One region of the Kribbella sp. NPDC023855 genome, then DNA from elsewhere that is predicted to be linked to it. Evidence: riboswitches for the same ligand, from Rfam matches in the RefSeq annotation. Region 1 holds a riboswitch; the other holds the start of a gene.
The links. Region 1 has a riboswitch for glycine ahead of AB0F51_RS14595 (L-serine ammonia-lyase). Riboswitches for the same ligand answer to the same signal wherever they lie in the genome.
Positions count from the first base shown of each region.

Region 2: linked by a shared signal. The riboswitch ahead of gcvP (aminomethyl-transferring glycine dehydrogenase) and the one ahead of AB0F51_RS14595 (L-serine ammonia-lyase) in region 1 are both predicted to bind glycine.

Region 1 covers NZ_JBFAAA010000003.1:779,048-786,225, reverse strand. The annotation lists gene AB0F51_RS14620 (aminopeptidase P family protein) at 1-1,264, shown strand, start outside; gene AB0F51_RS14615 (hypothetical protein) at 1,485-1,721, shown strand; gene AB0F51_RS14610 (alpha/beta hydrolase) at 1,750-3,273, opposite strand; gene AB0F51_RS14605 (DUF3817 domain-containing protein) at 3,396-3,728, shown strand; gene AB0F51_RS14600 (hypothetical protein) at 3,725-4,408, opposite strand; glycine riboswitch at 4,805-4,897, shown strand; gene AB0F51_RS14595 (L-serine ammonia-lyase) at 4,976-6,349, shown strand; gene AB0F51_RS14590 (alpha/beta fold hydrolase) at 6,311-7,003, opposite strand; gene AB0F51_RS14585 (hypothetical protein) at 7,104-7,178, shown strand, end outside.
Region 2 covers NZ_JBFAAA010000001.1:500,075-507,252, reverse strand. The annotation lists gene AB0F51_RS02295 (serine hydrolase domain-containing protein) at 107-1,405, opposite strand; gene gcvP (aminomethyl-transferring glycine dehydrogenase) at 1,402-4,275, opposite strand; glycine riboswitch at 4,347-4,445, opposite strand; gene AB0F51_RS02285 (MerR family transcriptional regulator) at 4,467-4,997, opposite strand; gene AB0F51_RS02280 (bifunctional nuclease family protein) at 5,271-5,762, opposite strand; gene AB0F51_RS02275 (MerR family transcriptional regulator) at 5,809-6,543, opposite strand; gene AB0F51_RS02270 (FHA domain-containing protein) at 6,530-7,051, opposite strand.

The DNA of each region.
Region 1 (7,178 bases):
TGCCGCGTTGCCCGGCCGCCGGATCGCGGTCGCCGCCGGGCGTGCGCCGGTCCGGTCGAACGACACCGACTACCGGTTCCGCGCGGACAGTGACTTCGTCTGGCTCACCGGTTGTCAGGCCGAGGGTTCGGTCCTGGTCATCTCGGGTGACGGCGACGCGACGCTCTACCTGCGCGAGACCGCCGGTCCGGGCGAAGCCGACTTCTTCGCGAACGCGCGGGACGGTGAGCTGTGGATCGGGCCGGTCCCCGGACTGAAGGACTGGTCCGAGGCGCTGCAGTTGCCGTGCCGTCCGATCGAGGAGCTGCCGGCCGCCGTGCGCGGCGCAGTACCGGCGATGATGACGACGTACGGCGTGGAGCCGTTGCTGGACGCGTTGGTGGGTGGCAGCCCGTCGAACACGCAGGAGCTGCGGCAGGTGCTGTCCGAGCTCCGCCGGATCAAGGACGACTGGGAGCTCGACCAGTTGCGCGAAGCCGTCGCTGGGAGCGTGCTCGCCTTCGCCGATGTGGCACGGGAACTTCCCGAGGCGGTCCGTGGTGGCGGCGAGCGCTGGCTGGAGGGCACCTTCGACCGACGCGCCCGTACTGCGGGCAACGGGCCGGGGTACGCCTCGATCGTTGCTGCTGGCAACCACGGACCGGTGCTGCACTGGGTTCGCAACGACGGAGCCGTGCGCGAGGGGGATGTCATCCTGCTCGACGCCGGTGTGGAGACCCGCACGCTCTACACCGCCGACGTGACCCGGACCTTCCCGGTGACGGGCGAGTACACCCCGGCGCAGCGGCAGGTGCACGACCTGGTGCACAAGGCTCAGGTCGCCGCGCTCGCGGAGGTTCGCGCCGGCGCGCCGTACCGGGCCTTCCAGTACGAAGCGATGCGGGTGCTGATCGAGGGGCTGCGGGACTGGGGCGTGCTCGACGTGTCGCTGGACGAGGCGCTCGGGCCGGACGGGCAGCAGCACCGCCGGTACGTCGTCTGCGGGCTCGGCCACTACATCGGGCTCGACGTCCACGACTGTGACGCAGCGCGTCCGGAGCGGTACCTCGCCGGGGATCTGGAGGCCGGGATGGCGCTGGCTGTCGAGCCGGGCCTTTACTTCCACCCGCACGACGAGACGGTCCCGCCGGAGTTGCGCGGTATCGGCATCCGGATCGAGGACAACGTCGTGGTGCACTCCGATCGGCTCGAGATCCTCACCGAGGCGTTGCCGATCACCACCGACGGACTCGAGGCCTGGACCCGCGCCCAGCTCCCGAGCTGAAGAGACTTCTCAACAGCCACTCAGAGTAGTCAAGCAACCACTTAAAATAAGCTGGTCACAAGCAGTAACATTCGTCGGCCCAGCACGATGTAACGAGCGGGGGAGGGTCAATCTCGGCCCGGTGCGCGGTAGTGGGGGGCCGCGGCTGCGCACCGGCCGAGCTGGCCCCGACTGGGAACCCGGGGGGGATCCCAGGGCACAACAGCACGGGGGGATTTCGATGAACCTGCGAGTGCGGGTGGTGCGCTGCATGTGCGCCGGGGACCGCTCCTGGTACGCCGACATCGATGACGCGGAAGATCCGCAGCCCGACGATCCCTACTGGTTCGTCGACGGCTGCCGGACCCAGGCCGAAGCACTCGAGCTCGCCTGCGCGCGACTGCCCGAGCTCTCGGCCGAGGCCTACCGAGGTAGCTCCCTGAAACGCGTCCAGGAAGCCAACCTCGTCTCCGTCTGAACCAGCTCAGCCTCAGCCAGTCGGCGGGTCAGTCGGTCGGTGGGACGGCGGCGCAGGTGGTGCCGCGGGCGGGCACCTTCAGCGCGACCAGGTAGTCGTCGACCGTCTGCAGGGTGCAGGGGCTTGCGTCGTAGCTGCCATGGCCCCAGCCTTCGTAAGTCACCAGTACGCCGTGCCGCCCGAGCTGGCGGGCCACGCTCTGGGCCGAGCTGTAGCCGGTGGCGGGGTCGTGCAGCGAGTTCAGCAGCAGCGCCGGTGTCTTCAGGTGCACCCGCACGTCCTGCTGCGGGTTCGGCGCCTTCGGCAGGCCCAGGCAGTTGGTCACGGCGATCAACGTCGGCGGGATCTTCACGTCTGGGGTGTTCCGGGCGATCCGGCGCAGGTGAGCGGCGTATTCGTCGTACGTGCGGACCGGCAGGCTGAAGTCGCGGCAGAACGGGACCAGCGGGTTCTGGGCCAGCCCGGTCGGTACCGGCGGCTCAGCGGTCGGCGGCTCGCTCACTTCGAGTTGCTTCAGCATGTCGGCGAGGTCCGGCCACCTCGGGCCGTACAGCATCCGGAACGCACCGAACGTCAGGGTGAACGGCGTCGCCGTCAGCTTCGGCTGCCGCGGATCCGGTAGCTCACCGCGACCGGCCCTTGCGACCAGGTCGGCCCACAGCGCTTGAATGTCGCGCCCGTGCAGCGAGCAGGTGGTCGTCTCGTTGCACCACTTCACGAACTCGGTGAACGAGTCCTGAACCGTCGCGGCCTGCTTGTCGAGCCAGTCACCGGTCGTCGTGTCGCCGTGGTCGAAGACGCTCTCCAGGACCAGGGCGCGCAGGCGATGTGGGTACCGCTCGGCGTACTGCTGACCCAGCAGGGTGCCGTACGAGCTGCCGTGGAAAGTCAGCTTCGACTCACCCAGCGCCGCGCGGATCGCGTCGACGTCCCGCACGGTCTGCAGGGTGTCGACGTGGTCGTACAAGGGTCCGGTGTGGGCGCGGCAGTCCTTCGCCAGTTCACGGTTGTAGCGGATCGTTTCCGCGAACTGCGCCCGGCTGGTGATCAGCGGCGAGGGCTGCTTCACCAGCAGCGGGGCCGAGCAGACGATCGGGTTGCTGCGCGCGATCCCGCGCGGATCGAAGCTGACGATGTCGAAGCGGTCCTGGATCGTGTCGCTGAAGCGATCCATCCCGGTCCGGATCCGGTCGACGCCCGAGTCGCCGGGACCGCCGGGACCGAAGAAGAGGGTGCCGACGCGAGCGGCCGGGTCTTGCGCAGTACGGCGGGCAATGGCCAGGCCGAACGTAGGTCCGTCGGGCCGGTTCCAGTCCACCGGGAGTTGCAGGGTGGCGCACTTCGAGCCCGCCACGAGCGCGGGGTCCTCTTTGGGCTTCACCTCGCAGTCGGTCCACTGGAGGGCAGCCGGTGTCTTGGCGGTCGGTCGAGCCGCCGGTACTGCGCCTGCCGGTACTGCGCTCGCCGGTACTGCGGCCAAGCCGGCCAGCGCGACGCCCGCGACCACACCTAACGCGGTGGTCGTGAGCGGTCGTCCAGGTCTGGTAGTCACAAGGGATCCTTTGCCGTTGGGGACCCTTCTGATCCTCGGTAAACGGCTTCCCAGGCACATCCGGGGCAACCCTTGACCGAACCCCCGGCGGGTTTGGGGGACTTGTTAGGGTCACTGGTCTGATGACTGAGACGACTGTCGCTGTAGAAGCTCCGGCCGGATCGAAGTACGCAACGGTGTTCCGCGCCGTGGCGATCGCCGAGGCGATCTCGTGGACCGGCCTGCTGATCGGGATGCTGTTCAAGTACGTGCTGTCCGACAACGAGATCGGCGTGCAGATCTTCGGCCCGATCCACGGCGGCATCTTTATCGCCTACGTGATCACGGTCGCCGTCGTGCGCAAGCCGCTGCGCTGGAACATCCCGGTCACGCTGGCAGCCCTCGCCGCGAGCATCCCACCCCTGTTCACCTGGTTCTTCGAGATCTGGGCGAAGCGCACCGGCCGGCTGTCCTAACGCTCGCAGCCTTTGCAGGGCTTGCGAGTGCGGAGGAAGTAGCCGGCGGTCGCGACGGCCAGCCCCGCGCCCCAGACGAGGTATGCGGGGACGGCGATCCAGAAGAAGCTGGCGGGCAGCGAGGTTCCGGCGTATACGGCTTCGCCCTGGATGCCGGCGACGATCATCTGGACCAGCCCGACTCCGAAGTACGCCGTGATGCCGGTGCCGAGGGCCGCGCCGGGCAGGAGCAGCATCCAGCGCGGAAAGACTCGTCCGAAGCGGGTCACCAGCAGGAGCGGGAGCGCAGTACCGGCGAGCAGGAAGCCGCCTTCGAAGAGGACCATCGAGACGCCGGTCCGGTACGGCGTGGCGTCGAGCCCGACCGCAGCTTGAGCAGCCAGCCGTACTGTGCAACCTCCGACGGCCACCCACCCGGCGATCACGGTCCAGCGTGGTGTGGTGAGCAGCTTGGGCAGCCCGATGCACCTCAGGCACTCGGGATTGAGTTGTCGCTGCTTGGCCAGCGCAGTACCGGCCAGCAGGACCGCGCCGGTCAAGCCACCCAGCCGGCTCATCATCCCGGCGACGTCGAACGGAATGCCCAGCCCGGGCAGCAACCCGCCAACGACGTCGAGCAGCACGAGCGCGCAACTGGCAACCCACCCGGCAGCCAGCGCCCACGCCACCCCAATCCCCATCCGCGACCTCGGCCGGAGCATCAGACCAACAGCCGCAGCCACACTCACCAAACACCCCGCCACCGAAACCCACCCCGGCACCAGCAAATCCGACGGCAACTCCCACACCGGCGCATGCCCCACCACAAACCAAACCCGAACCACCCCATACCCCACACCCCACCCAACCGCCCCCCACCCCACCCACCCCATCCACCACGGGATCAGGCGAAGCTCCGTGGTAGCGGCTGCGCGGCGAGCCTCCGCGGCGGCCGCGGGCGTGGTTCGTGTCATGGCTCAACAGTTGTCCGGTGCGGGACGGAACAGATCCATCGGATGGGGGAGTTGGGTCCACCGTCGGATTGACGTGTGTGGTGGGGGCGCCGTACCGTCGCGGCGAGCAAAGAAACAGCCGCATGAACCCGTGCGGGAGAGACCCGGGCTGGACCCGGGCGCCGTAGGAGCAACTCTCCCCAAGAATCTCTCAGGCACCTTCACCGTGCGGGCGAGGCACCTCTGGAAGGCAGACCTGCCTGACAGAGCGGGGAGGCATACCAATCGGTCAATGGCGACCAGGAGGCCTCCAGCATGGCGATCAGCGTGTTCGACCTGTTCAGTATCGGGATCGGTCCGTCGAGCTCCCACACCGTGGGACCGATGCGAGCCGCCCGGACGTTCGCTCTCGGCCTGGCCGAGGACGGACTGCTCGACCGTACGGCGGCCGTCGAGTCGCAACTGTTCGGTTCGCTCGGGGCGACCGGCCACGGGCACGGCAGCAACAAGGCGGTCATCCTCGGTCTGGAGGGTGAGGACCCCGAGACCGTCGACACCCGCTCCGTCGAGAGCCGGGTCGCCGCGATCCGCGCGGCCGGCGTACTGCGGCTCGCCGGGCAGCGGGAGATCCCGTTCGACGAGAACAGCCAGCTCGTCATGCACCGCCGCAAGGCGCTGCCCTACCACCCGAACGGGATGACGTTCCTGGCCCGCGCGGCCGACGGCGCCGTACTGCGGGAGCGCACCTACTACTCCGTCGGCGGCGGGTTCGTCGTGGACGAGAACGCGGCGGCCGGTGACCGGATCGTCGCGGACCGTACGCCGCTCAAGTACCCGTTCCTGTCCGGCGCCGAGCTGCTCGACCGGTGCCGTGAGTCGGGCCTGCCGATCAGCGAGGTGATGCTCGCCAACGAGCTGGCCTGGCGGACCGAGGACGAGATCCGCGCCGGCCTGCTGCACATCTGGCAGGTGATGCAGGACTGCGTCGAGGAGGGCTGCGAGACCGAGGGGACGCTGCCCGGCGGGCTGAAGGTCCCGCGGCGCGCCCACGCGCTGCACCAGAAGCTGAGCGGCGACAAGTGGTCGGTCGATCCGCTGAAGGTGATGGACTGGGTCAACCTGTTCGCGCTCGCGGTCAACGAACAGAACGCGTCCGGCGGCCGGATCGTCACCGCGCCGACGAATGGTGCCGCGGGCATCATTCCCGCGGTGCTGCTGTACTACCGTCGATTCGTGCCCGGGGCAACGGAAGACGGTGTGGTCCGGTTCCTGCTCGCGGCCGCGGCGATCGGCGTTCTGTACAAGGAGAACGCGTCCATCTCGGGCGCCGAGGTCGGTTGCCAGGGCGAGGTCGGCTCGGCCTGCTCGATGGCCGCCGCCGGGCTGTGCGAAGTACTGGGTGGTACGCCGGAACAGGTCGAGAACGCGGCCGAGATCGCGATGGAGCACAACCTCGGGCTGACCTGCGACCCGGTCGGCGGACTGGTTCAGATTCCGTGTATCGAGCGCAACGCGATGGCGTCGATGAAGGCGATCAACGCGGCCCGGATGGCGATGCACGGCGACGGCGTGCACGTCGTCTCGCTGGACAAGGTGATCAAGACGATGCGCGAGACCGGTGCGGACATGAAGATCAAGTACAAGGAGACGTCACGAGGCGGCTTGGCCGTGAACGTGATCGAGTGCTGACGGATCCTCCACGTGCGCGCTGTGGCCGAGGCCGGGCAGCGTGACGACCTGATCGTGCAGCGCGGCCAGCTCGGCGTCGGTGTTCATCGGGTCGAGCTCGCCCCGCGCCAGTACGACGTCCGCCTGGCTCGCCGCGATCAGCTCGGCCATCTTCGGCGCACCGACCCCGAAGGTGGCCGGATCCATCGCGAGCCGCCAGCGTCCGCCGACCTCCAGCAGCCCGCTGTCCACCGCCTCACTCGCGGGATCGACCAGCCCTTGCAGCCCTGAGACCTTGAGGTACCGCGCAGCCGCTTCGTCCCTGGTCTCGAACCACGCGATCGGTTTCTGCGCCAAAGCGGCCGCCTTGGCGAGCTCGTCGACCGACCACGAAACCTTCACCCCGAGGGCAATCACCCGGTCCACCTGTACGCCGTACCGGCCACTGGCCAGCTCGAGTGCGATCACTCCACCCAACGAGTGTCCGACGACGACCAGCTCCCGGCGTACCGGCAGAACCTCGGCAACCGCGGCCGCCATCGACTCGAACGTGTACCGCGACAACGCCCCCGCCCGCCCGTGCCCCGGCAAGTCCGGCGCCACCCGAGGCTGAGCCCACTCGTCCCAGACCCGCCCGGTCCCGCCAAGCCCATGCAGCAACACCAGAGATGACATGGCGGTCAGGGTGCCAGAAATCTCCGGTACTGGCGAGAAAGATGTGTCGAAGGGGTGTTTCAAACAGCCCTTTGAACGGTACGGTTCGGGTCTTGTGAGGATGTCCCGCCGTGTTGTTGTTGCCGTCGTCGTGCCGGTGGGGGTGTGTGCCGTTTTGCTGGTGGTCGCCTTGGTG
Region 2 (7,178 bases), on a different contig from region 1:
TTACTAACCTCGGAGCTGTGGGTGTCAACCGGGGTGCTGTGCGTGATGCGACACAACGACAGCCGCCGCCCCGGACCTGCCGGAGCGGCGGTGGTTGGAGAACGACTCAGCGACCGTAAGGGGTACGGGTCAGCGTGAAAGTCGCCACAGTGAGCTGCGTGATGGCGTCGCCGTCGCGGACGACGCGAAGCTTCTCGCCGGCGAAATAGCCGTCCCGGCCGCGATAGAGATCAGGGCCGAGCGGCGAGAAACGGCAGGACATCGCACCGGACAGCTGCAGGATGCCGCCGGCGACGGACATCGTCAGCGGAGTGTTGCCCCAGTACCAATGCCCGAGCAGTTCCTCGCCCTGCGCGAGCTCCGGCTCGGGCAGCCACTCAGGCGGCAACGGCGGCTCGTACGACGCCAGCGTGCGCATCAGGTCGAGCGGCACCGACGCACACTTCCCGTACGTCGCATTGCCCAACGTCACCGCCCCGATCCGCCGGACGCGGTCGACGAACAACCCGGCCAAGAAGCCAGGCATCGACCCGGTGTGCCCGACGAACAGGTGCGGGTCGTCGGCATGCAGCCGCAACCCCAGCCCGTACGACGCGGTCAGCGCCTCGCGTGGATCGGCAGCCACCGGAGCGGCCATCTCGTCGATGGTGTCCCGGTTGAGGATCTCGTACCCCGGATCTATCCAGAACGCGGCGTACTTCGCCAGGTCCTCGATCGTGCTCCACAACTGCCCGGCCGGAGCCATCGCCCCGGAGTCGTACGCGGGCTCCTGCTCGAGCCGCCCACTGAACGGATGCACCGAGAACCCCTGCGCGGCGGGCGCCACCGGGAAGTACGTCGTACGGCGCATCTCCAGCGGGTCGAGGATCCTCGACGCCACCAGCTCCATCCAGGAGGCGCCGCGCAACCGAGCGACGATCTCACCGAGCAACGCGTAGCCGAGGTTCGAGTAGTGGTGCCGCCGGTCGGGTTTGCCGGCTGCCTGCGACTCGTCCATCGCCTTGGTGAGCTCCTCGAACGAGACGCCCGGATTGCGTTCCCACCAAGGGCCTTCGGGCTCCGCGTTCATCCCGCCCGAGTGCGCCAGCAGTTGCCGGACGGTCAGGTCGCCGAACGCCACCCCCGGAAGATGCTTGCCCACGGCATCGTTCAGCGCGAGCAAGCCGTCGTCGCGGCACTGCATGATCAGTACCGCGGTCATCGTCTTCGTGATCGACCCGATCCGGTACTGCACGTCCGGCCCGGGTGCCAGCCCTTGCCCATCCGCGAACTGACCGCGCGACCCGGTCCACACCAGTGCGCCGTCCTGCAGCACACCGGCGTTGATCGAGGGCAACCGCCACTCACTCTGGGCTGCCGCGACCTCGGCGTACAGGGCCGCGGCAGTGTCAGGGCGAAGCGTCACTCAAAGGCCTCCGGGGAAGGGCAGGAGCAGATCAGGTTGCGGTCGCCGTAGGCGCCGTCGATCCGGCGGACCGGCGGCCAGTACTTCGTGGTGCGGTCGACCGACTGCGGGAACGCGGCCTCTTCGCGGGTGTACGCGTGCTCCCACTTGTCGTTGATCACCGACGACGCGGTGTGCGGCGCGTTCACCAACGGGTTGTCGCCGGCCGGCCACTCCCCCGCCGCGACCCGGTCGACCTCGTGCCGGATCGCGATCATCGCGTCGCAGAACCGGTCCAGCTCACCCAGGTCCTCGGACTCGGTCGGCTCGACCATCAGCGTGCCCGCGACCGGGAACGACATCGTCGGCGCGTGGAAGCCGTAGTCGATCAGCCGCTTCGCGACGTCGTCGACGGTGATCCCGGTCTCCTTGGTCATCGGCCGCAGATCCAGGATGCACTCGTGCGCGACCAGCCCGTTCTCGCCGGTGTAGAGCACCGGGAACACGCCCTCGAGCCGCTTGGCCACGTAGTTCGCGGTCAGTACGGCGGCCTTCGTCGCCGAGGTCAGCCCTTCGGCGCCCATCATCCGGATGTAGGCCCAGGAGATGGCCAGCACGCCGGCCGACCCGAACGGCGCCGCGCTGATCGGGCCGACACCCGACTCGGGACCGGCCTGGTCGAGCAGCGGGTGGTTCGGCAGGTACGGCGCCAGGTGCTCGGCGACCGCGACCGGGCCGACACCCGGCCCACCGCCACCGTGCGGGATGCAGAACGTCTTGTGCAGGTTCAGGTGGCTCACGTCGCCGCCGAACTCACCGGGCTTGGCCAGGCCGAGCAGCGCGTTCAGGTTCGCGCCGTCGACGTACACCTGGCCGCCGTGGTCGTGCACGATCTGGCAGACCTCGGTGACGCTCTCCTCGTACACGCCGTGCGTGGACGGGTAGGTGATCATGATGGCCGCGAGCTTCTCGGCGTGCTCGTCGGCCTTGGCCCGCAGGTCGTCCAGGTCGATCGTGCCGTCGTCGTTGCCCTTGACAACGACAACCTTCATCCCGGCCATCACCGCGGAGGCGGCGTTGGTGCCGTGCGCGCTCGCCGGGATCAGGCAGACGTTGCGGTCTTCGTTCCCCTGGGCCCGGTGGTAGCCGCGGATCGCGAGCAGACCGGCGAGTTCACCCTGCGAGCCCGCGTTCGGCTGGATCGAGACCTTCGCATAGCCGGTCACCTCGGCCAGCCAGCGCTCCAGCTGGCCGATCAGCTTCACGTACCCGGCGGCGTCCTCGATCGGCGCCAGCGGGTGCATGTCGGCGAACTCCGGCCAGGTGACCGCCTCCATCTCGGTGGTCGCGTTCAGCTTCATCGTGCAGGAGCCGAGCGGGATCATGCCGCGGTCGAGCGCGTAGTCGTAGTCCGACAGCTTGCGCAGGTAACGCAGCATCGCCGTTTCGGACCGGTGCGTGTTGAAGACGGGGTGCGTCAGGTACTCCGACGTCCTGAGGACCGTCTCGGGCAGGCTGCCGCCGCCGAAGGTTGCGTCGTACGTGACTCCGAAGGCGCGGCAGACCCGGCCGAGCGCGGTGGCGTCGGTCTTCTCGTCGCAGGAGATACCGACATGGTCCGCGTCGACGAGCCGTAGCCAGATGCCGTTCTGGCGGGCGTTGTCCACCACGTCGGCCGCCCGGCCGGGCACGCGAGCGAGCACGGTGTCGAAGAACTGCTCGTGCACGACCTCGACGCCACCGGCCTTGAGGGACGCGGCGAGGCTGTCCGCGTTGCGGTGCACACGGTCGGCGATCGCCTTCAACCCGTCGGGGCCGTGGTAGACGGCGTACATCGAGGCGACGACGGCCAGCAGCACCTGCGCAGTACAGATGTTGGAGGTCGCCTTCTCGCGGCGGATGTGCTGCTCGCGAGTCTGCAACGCCAGCCGGTACGCCGGTGCGCCGTCCGCGTCGACCGAGACGCCCACCAGCCGGCCCGGCAGCGAGCGCTCGAGACCGGAACGCACGGACATGAACCCCGCGTGCGGGCCGCCGTAGAACAGCGGGACACCGAAGCGCTGGGACGAGCCGATGACGATGTCGGCCCCGGCCTCACCCGGCGCCTCGAGCAGCGTCAGGGCGAGCAGGTCGGAGGCGACGGCGACGAGGGTCTCGCGCTCGTGGGCCGCGGCGATCAGCGGCTTCAGGTCGCGGACGACACCACCGGACCCGGGGTACTGGACGAGGAAGCCGAAGAAGTCGCCCTCGGGCAGCCCGTCGGTCGTGTCGGCAACGACGACCTCGATACCGAGCGCCTCGGCCCGGGTCTCGACCACGGCGATGGTCTGCGCGAAGCAGTCGGCGTCGACCAGGAAGCGGTTGCTCTTGCTCTTGCGGTTCGAGCGGTGCGCCAGGGTCATCGCCTCAGCGGCCGCGGTGCCCTCGTCGAGCAGCGACGCGTTCGCGGTCGGCAAGCCGGTCAGGTCCGACACCACGGTCTGGAAGTTGAGCAGCGCTTCGAGGCGACCCTGGGAGATCTCCGGCTGGTACGGCGTGTAGGCCGTGTACCAGGCCGGGTTCTCGACCAGGCGGCGGACGATCACCGACGGGGTGAACGTGCCGTAGTACCCCTGACCGATCATCGAGGTGGCGACGGTGTTGCGCGCGGCGAGCTGGCGCAGCTCGGTGAGCGCGTCGACCTCGGAGGCCGGCTCGGGCAGCCGGAGCGGCTCGGTCGAGCGGATCGAGGCCGGTACGGCGGCATCCACCAGCGCGTCGACATCGGCGTACCCGAGGGTCTGCACCATCCGGGCGACCTCGTCCGGGCGCGGGCCGATGTGCCGGTCGGCGAACACCGCCGAGACCGGCGACTGGGGCGTGGGGGTGAAGGAGGAATCTGACGCAGTCATTGAAGAGGCTCCGATGCTGACAATTGCCGGTGGCCTCCCCCTCTGTCACGCAGCGCACGCTTCAGAGTCGCCTAAGGCACTCGGTCCATGGGCCTGAGAGGTTCCGGGGAGGAATTGCCCCTTCGGCGCCCAGCCAGACAACTTTGCTGGGACTCTCCCGAGTGCTGTGTACGGCTGTGGTCGAGCGTACCTCAGCCGGTCATCCGGGCGCGGCGACGGGCAGCCAGCTCGTCGTTCGCGTGCGCCTGGTCGGTCTCGCCGTGCGCGTCGAGCCGCTCGGTCGGCAGCTCCGACAGCGAGCCCTCGACCTCCCGCCAGACGCCGCCGAGCGCGATCCCGAAGACCCCCTGGCCGCCGGCCAGCAGATCGATCACCTCGTCCGGCGAGGTGCACATGTAGACCGAGGCGCCGTCGCTCATCAGCGTGATCTGGGTCAGGTCATCGATGCCACGCTTGCTCAGGTGGGCGATGGCACTGCGGATCTGCTGCAGCGAGATGCCCGCGTCGAGCAGCCGCTTGATCACTTTGAGCAACAGCACGTCGCGGAAACCGTAGAGCCGCTGGGTGCCGGAACCGGTGGCCGGACGCACGGACGGCGAAACCAGTCCGGTCCTGGCCCAGTAGTCCAGCTGGCGGTAGGTGATCCCCGCCGCGGCGCACGCGGTCGGGCCGCGGAAACCGACGTCGTCGGGCATCGGCGACAGGTCGTCGTCGAACAGCAAACCCTGGACGCCGGCGCTGGCGGCCGCCTCGGCGTGTGCTTCGGACGTCGACTGCGCCGTCAGATCAGTGTCGCCGGTGCGTGTCACGCCTGAGCCTCCCTGGGTACCGACTGGAACGGATCACATCCGTGGAGTTACAACACCCCACAACTCCTTCAAGGTAAGCCGCCACCCAGGCCCGGTCAACGACAACCGCCCCGAGCCGGAGGCGTGTCGCGCCACCGGCACGAATCGTTACCTGTCCGGCCTTGTACCAGGCAGGTTCAAATCGGGTCAGCTCTTGTCGAAGTCCTCGGGGGTGACCTGGTCGAGGAACTCGCGGAAGCGTTCGACCTCTTCCTCCTCGACCACCTCCTCGTCCTCGTTCTCGCTCTCCGGGACCGGGATACCGGCCTCGGCCAGGATCTCCTCGGTGCAGAAGACAGGGGTGCCGGTCCGCAGCGCCAGCGCGATCGAGTCGGACGGGCGGGCAGAGATCTCGGTCTTGTCGTCGAAGACCAGGATCGCCTCGAAGACGCCGTCGGTCAGGTTGACGATCCGGACCTGGCTCAGCGTGTGGCCGAGCACCCGGATGGTCTCGGCGAACAGGTCGTGGGTCAGCGGCCGGGGTGGCTCCATCCCCTGCTGGGCGAAAGCGATCGCGCTCGCTTCGGCCGCACCGATCCAGATCGGCAGGTACCGCTCGCCGCCGACCTCCCGGAGCAGCACGATCGGCTGACTCGAGGGCATCTCAACCCGGACTCCGACCACGTCGACTTCGCGCACACGTCCAGCCTACTCTGCACACCAGGCCGGGGCTGCCCCACCGGGGTCAGCGGGTGAGGCGGGAGCGGACCAGTGCCGCGTGCAACCGAACCGCGAGCGCCGCGAGCTCCAGTGTCTTGTCCTCGCGCCGTGGCTGGACCACCTGCTCGATCAGGCCCACCTCACGATCGGCCGCCGCCCGGAACGGTCGCAGGTGGCGCGGCTCCACGCCGTACTGCGCGAACTCGGCCGCTGCCTTGGCGATCAGGATCGCGTCGCCGTCGTAATGGTTGCCGCGGGCCACCACGAGGTTGTGGCTCTCCAGTTGTTCGAGCAGCTCGGCGGTGATGCCCGCCGCTTCGCGCAACTCGTCGCGGGTCAGCTTCAGCTCGGTCCCGTACGTCGAGAAGTCCTCGGCATCGGGCAGACCAGCGGGCTGAGGCAACTGTTCCGGCGCCGCGGGCCGGCCACCGGCGGCAGGCGGCCGCAGTCCCCGGTCCATCGCACTCAGGTGCTCTTTGATCACCTTCAGCGGCAGGTACTGATCCCGCTGCGCCGTCAGCACATAGCGCAGCCGCTCGATGTCGGCCGCGCTGAACTTGCGGTACCCCGACGCCGTTCGGGCCGGGGTCACCAGCCCCTCCGCCTCGAGGAAGCGGATCTTGGAGATCGTCACGTCGGCGAACTCGGTCTGCAGGAGCCGCAGCACCTCACCGATGCTGTGGCTCCCTACGGCGTTCGCCTCGGCCCCGACCCCGGCGCGCTCGCCGGAGTCTCCGACCGCTGGGTCAGGCTTGACCACTGGCGTAGTAGACCAGGCGGTACTTGCCGATCTGCACCTCGTCGCCGTTCGACAGGTGCAGCTCGTCGATCCGGTCCCGGTTGACGTAGGTGCCGTTCAGGCTGCCCACGTCGCGGACCTTGACACCGGAGGCGTCGCGGCGGAACTCCGCGTGCCGGCGGGACACGGTGACGTCGTCCAGGAAGATGTCGCTGTCGGGGTGCCGGCCGGCCGTGACCACGTCGACGTCCAGCAGGAACCGGCTGCCCGCGTTCGGGCCGCGCTGGACGATCAGCAGCGCCGACCCGGACGGCAGCGCGCCGACGGCGGCCTCGTCCTCGGCGGACAGCTGCTCGCCGGAGTCGAACCGCTCGGTCTCCGGCTCGACGCTGATCGGTGTGAGCATCGCGGTGTCGGTCACGCCGGGGGCGGCCACCGGACGGTCCGCGCCAGGGAGCATCGTTCCGCACTGCGAGCAGAACCTGCTGCCCTCGGAGTTCTCGTGCCCGCACTGGTTGCAGAACGGCATGCTGTGATCCTCCCGATCGCCGGCGGTCCGGCGACGTTCTCAGTTGGCCCCGTATGACAAGTGTGGACTGCGACCCCAACCCTCGACCGGCAGTTGAGGTCTGACGAACCTACCAGCTAGCGCCCTG